One region of the Enterococcus gilvus ATCC BAA-350 genome, then DNA from elsewhere that is predicted to be linked to it. Evidence: a T-box and tRNA genes for the amino acid it is inferred to sense, from the RefSeq annotation. Region 1 holds a T-box; the other holds one or more tRNA genes.
The links. The T-box of region 1 lies ahead of leuS (leucine--tRNA ligase). A T-box ahead of a tRNA ligase gene usually reads a tRNA of that ligase, here a tRNA-Leu.
Positions count from the first base shown of each region.

Region 2: it has a tRNA-Leu gene. The T-box ahead of leuS (leucine--tRNA ligase) is inferred to sense a tRNA for this amino acid. The anticodon was not compared.

Region 1 covers NZ_ASWH01000001.1:2,739,444-2,741,894, forward strand. The annotation lists gene leuS (leucine--tRNA ligase) at 1-1,334, opposite strand, end outside; T-box leader at 1,400-1,592, opposite strand; gene I592_RS13505 (phosphatase PAP2 family protein) at 1,742-2,401, shown strand; gene mnmL (tRNA modification radical SAM protein MnmL/YtqA) at 2,398-2,451, shown strand, end outside.
Region 2 covers NZ_ASWH01000001.1:1,768,644-1,771,094, reverse strand. The annotation lists rRNA gene rrf (5S ribosomal RNA) at 1-79, shown strand, start outside; tRNA gene I592_RS08690 (tRNA-Asn) at 88-161, shown strand; tRNA gene I592_RS08685 (tRNA-Ser) at 209-297, shown strand; tRNA gene I592_RS08680 (tRNA-Glu) at 314-385, shown strand; tRNA gene I592_RS08675 (tRNA-Val) at 402-474, shown strand; tRNA gene I592_RS08670 (tRNA-Asp) at 478-550, shown strand; tRNA gene I592_RS08665 (tRNA-Phe) at 587-662, shown strand; tRNA gene I592_RS08660 (tRNA-Tyr) at 664-744, shown strand; tRNA gene I592_RS08655 (tRNA-Trp) at 753-823, shown strand; tRNA gene I592_RS08650 (tRNA-His) at 840-912, shown strand; tRNA gene I592_RS08645 (tRNA-Gln) at 924-995, shown strand; tRNA gene I592_RS08640 (tRNA-Cys) at 1,065-1,135, shown strand; tRNA gene I592_RS08635 (tRNA-Leu) at 1,160-1,243, shown strand; tRNA gene I592_RS08630 (tRNA-His) at 1,302-1,374, shown strand; gene I592_RS08625 (RtcB family protein) at 1,539-2,451, opposite strand, start outside.

The DNA of each region.
Region 1 (2,451 bases):
AATTCGTAATCCGGCACCAAACCAGTCGTGCCATCTTCCCAATGAATGACTGGGATAGGTTCTCCCCAATAACGTTGACGAGAGAATAACCAATCACGTAAACGATAACTAACTTCCTTTTTCCCACACTCGTGTTCTTCCAGCCATGGAACCATTTTATCGATCGCGTCTTGTTTGTTTAATCCATCTAGGAACTCTGAGTTGATATGCGGACCGTCGCCAGTGAAGGCTTCTTTATCCACATCCCCACCTTCAAGTACAGGAAGGATTGACAAGCCAAATGTTTTAGCAAATTCATAATCGCGTTCATCATGCGCTGGAACCGCCATGATCGCCCCTGTTCCGTAAGAAGCTAACACATAATCCCCGATCCAGATCGGCATTTTTTCACCATTCGCAGGATTGATCGCATACGCACCCGTAAAGACCCCTGTTTTTTCTTTGGCTAAATCTGTTCGATTCAATTCAGATTTTTTTGAGGCCTCTTCAATGTACGCATCCACTGCTGCCTTTTGTTCAGGCGTCGTAATTTTTTGCACCAATTCCAACTCTGGTGCTAAAACAGCATAGGTTGCACCAAACAACGTATCAGGACGAGTCGTAAAGACTGTGAAGGTTTCATCGCTGCCTTCAATCTTGAAGCGGACATTGGCACCAATCGAACGACCAATCCAATTACGTTGCATTTCTTTGATGCTTTCTGGCCAATCCACGGTTTCTAGATCATCCAGCAAACGATCGGCATAAGCCGTAATCTTCAGCATCCATTGACGCATTGGTTTACGAACAACATCATAACCGCCCCGTTCGCTCTTGCCATCGATGACTTCTTCATTGGAAATAACTGTTCCTAATTCTGGTACCCAGTTCACCGGAACTTCCGCTTCATACGCCAATCCTTTTTCATACATTTGTTCAAAGATCCATTGGGTCCATTTATAGTAATCAGGATCTGTCGTATTTAATTCTCGATTCCAGTCATAGCTGAATCCTAGAGAGTTGATTTGTCGTTTAAACGTTTCGATATTTTTTTTCGTAAATTCAGCAGGATCATTTCCTGTATCTAACGCATATTGCTCCGCAGGCAGCCCAAACGCATCCCAGCCCATTGGGTGCAAGACATTGTAGCCCTGTGCTCGCTTCATTCGCGAAATAACATCCGTTGCAGTATAACCTTCTGGATGCCCTACGTGCAGTCCTTGTCCAGATGGGTAAGGAAACATATCCAATGCATAAAATTTTGGTCTTTCAGGATCATCTTGGGTGTTGAATACGTGATGCTTTGCCCAATATTTTTGCCATTTTTTTTCAATCGTTTTGTGATTGTAACTCATGTTGTTCCTCCTAATTTTGAATTCATTTAAAATACAAAAAAATCCCATGAAAGTTCTCAAAACTCTCATAGGACGTTATCAACGTGGTACCACCTATATTTATCTGTCAAAGAGACAGACCTCAAAAGAAATAACGGTCTTTAACCGGATCGATCGATCATGCTCCGAGGTAAGTTCGACTGTCCCGCATACACACTCTCAGCACCGTGCGCTCTCTGAAATGCGTTCGTTTCTACTACTCCTCTTCCAAGCAACAATATTCAAAGTAGTTTTATCTTAGCAGATTCCCCAATAATATTCAATGGAATTCCACTATTGAAATCCCGTTAAGAAATCCTTGAAAAAATTGTTCCACAGGGGAAACATGATATAATACTCCTGTTTAGAAAGGATGAATCAGAAAAATAATGAAAAATAAACCCATCTACCAATTAATCGGCAGTTTCACTTTGCTGTTTTTTGCGGCATTGTGTTACATCGTTCGATTTTATCCAGAAACACTCTCTGGTTTTGATCGCGGAATCATTCATGGCGTTCATCAGCTTTACCCTCAAATGAACGGGTATTTTTTGTGGGTAACAAAATTTGCGAACCCCATTACAATTATTCTTTTATCGTTCGTGTTCGTCGGCTTGTTCTATTTCAACAAACAAAAAATCACTGCACTTTGGCTAGCGCTTAGTATGGTGCTCATTAGCGGGATCGGCAATCACCTGCTGAAGCTCTTCTTCCATCGCGCACGTCCAACGATTTTACCGCATATGGTCTCGGAACATAGTTTCAGCTTTCCCAGCGGTCACTCGACGGCCAGCACGCTGCTATATGGAACGTTGATCTTTGTCATGCCGTTGTTTTTCAAAGAAAAAACGCCACGGTTAATCGCTCAGATTCTTGTAGGTCTGCTGATTTTTAGTATTGTTGTCAGTCGAATCTATCTAGGTGTCCATTATCCGAGTGATGTTCTTGCCGGCACTCTTTTCGGCAGCAGCTGGCTATTGTTCACCTACCCTATGTACAAAGAGAAAAAATTAGCTTACGATCTTAAATCAATCAGGAGGAAAAAATGACCTTTCAATATAGTGATGATGAATCCAAACGTTACCATTCATGGAACTAC
Region 2 (2,451 bases), 970 kb from region 1:
TGTCGAACACAGAAGTTAAGCTTCTTAGCGCCGATTGTAGTGAGGGGTTGCCCCTTGTGAGATTAGGACGTCGCCACGCGTTGTTATTCCGGCATAGCTCAGTTGGTAGTAGCGCATGACTGTTAATCATGATGTCGTAGGTTCGAGTCCTACTGCCGGAGTTTCTCATAAGAGAAATAAGAGTATTGGGCCTTTGTGCTCCTATCTTGGAGAGTTGTCCGAGTGGCCGAAGGAGCATGATTGGAAATCATGTAGGCGGGTATTCCTGTCTCAAGGGTTCGAATCCCTTACTCTCCGTAATATCTTTTTTACTGGCCCGTTGGTCAAGCGGTTAAGACACCGCCCTTTCACGGCGGTAACACGGGTTCGATTCCCGTACGGGTCATTTAATTAAATACCATGGGGGTTTAGCTCAGCTGGGAGAGCATCTGCCTTACAAGCAGAGGGTCAGCGGTTCGAACCCGTTAACCCCCATTCGGTTCCGTGGTGTAGGGGTTAACATGCCTGCCTGTCACGCAGGAGATCGCGGGTTCAAATCCCGTCGGGACCGTTTTGTTTAATTAAAAACTTTAAACTATTTATATATGGCGCGGTAGCTCAGTTGGTAGAGCAACGGATTGAAGCTCCGTGTGTCGGCAGTTCGATTCTGTCCCGCGCCACCATGGAGGAGTAGCGAAGTGGCTAAACGCGACGGACTGTAAATCCGTTCCTTAGGGTTCAGTGGTTCGAATCCACTCTCCTCCATTTGTTTCAGGGGCATAGTTTAAAGGTAGAACAGCGGTCTCCAAAACCGTTAGTGTGGGTTCAATTCCTGCTGCCCCTGTTCTTTTATTAATATGGCGATCGTGGCGAAGTGGTTAACGCACCGGATTGTGGCTCCGGCATTCGTGGGTTCGATTCCCATCGTTCGCCCTTGTAATTATTGGGGTATAGCCAAGCGGTAAGGCAAGGGACTTTGACTCCCTCATGCGTTGGTTCGAATCCAGCTACCCCAGTTTTCTTAGAAAAGTTTCAGGAAACTCTCTTGAAAAATACTTGTTCTAAGGGGAAAACAATAGTATAATGGCGGTATAGCCAAGTGGTAAGGCAGAGGTCTGCAAAACCTTCATCACCGGTTCAAATCCGGTTACCGCCTTAGTACTAGAATATTTATTGACATGCCGGCGTGGCGGAATTGGCAGACGCGCTGGACTCAAAATCCAGTGCCCTCACGGGCGTGCCGGTTCGACCCCGGCCGCCGGTATAAAGAGCTAAGATGTTATTTCATCTTAGTTTTTTATTTGAAATTAAATAGGGTAATGGCGATCGTGGCGAAGTGGTTAACGCACCGGATTGTGGCTCCGGCACTCGTGGGTTCGATTCCCATCGTTCGCCCTAGCGAAAGACTTAGCAGAAATGTTGAGTCTTTTTTTTGTTGTCCAGAATAGGAAATTTGTCTGTTTCATCTTGGAAGCTGCTTGAGTGAACAGAAGGGGAGGATGATCACAAAAACGGCGCTTCTCTCTTAAATAGAGAAAACGCCGTTTCTATAGAGGAGATTATCCTTTGAAGTTATACAATGGACGAATCACTTCATGTATTTCCATTGTTTCATCTAAATGCGTGAGGAGCTGTTTTTTAGATTTATAGGCTTTGGGCGCCTCGTCTAAGGTCTTTTTTGACACAGAAGTCGTCCAAACGTGCCGCATCATGTGCTGGTAATTCTCCAGATTGATCGAAGCTCTAGCTTGTGTCCGGCTCATCATGCGACCAGCACCATGAGGACCAGACTGATTCCATTCTGGATTGCCTTTGCCGACCCCAAGGAGGGAGCCGTCTTTCATGTTTAATGGAACGATCATTTTTTCATTCTTTCTAGCCGAAGCGGCTCCCTTGCGCAAGATCATCTGATCGGTATCAATGTAGTTATGGGGACTGTCAAAGCTCTCAATGATCTGCTTTTCCCATTTCATTGCTTTTAAAATCGTCAGCGCCATGGTTTGTCGATTGAAGGCAGCGTATTGTTGCGCGACCTTCATATCTGCTAAATAGTTTGCCAAATCATTTTCTGCAATGAAAGAAAATTCGTAAGGAATCTCCAATTCATTCAGTACATCGGCGAGGGATTGCTTCTCTAGACTAGTGCCGGCAGCTTTTAGTTGTGCGTGTATCTCTTGGCGTGCGTCAGTGAGCTTTTGATAGGCGATCTCTTGGTGATAGTCTGCAATTTCTTTTCCTAAAATTCGACTGCCACTGTGAATGACCAGATATATCCCGTCCTTGCCTTCGTTGACCTCGATAAAATGATTGCCACCGCCTAATGTTCCGATACTTCGCAATGCAGCACCCCGATGGACAGGTGCAAGCACGTGCTCCAAATTGAAAGCATATTGGGGTTTGCTGTGGGAGTGATGGCCGCTGGGAATCCGATTTCGAATGACCCGATCGAGTTTATCAAAATTTTGTTTGATC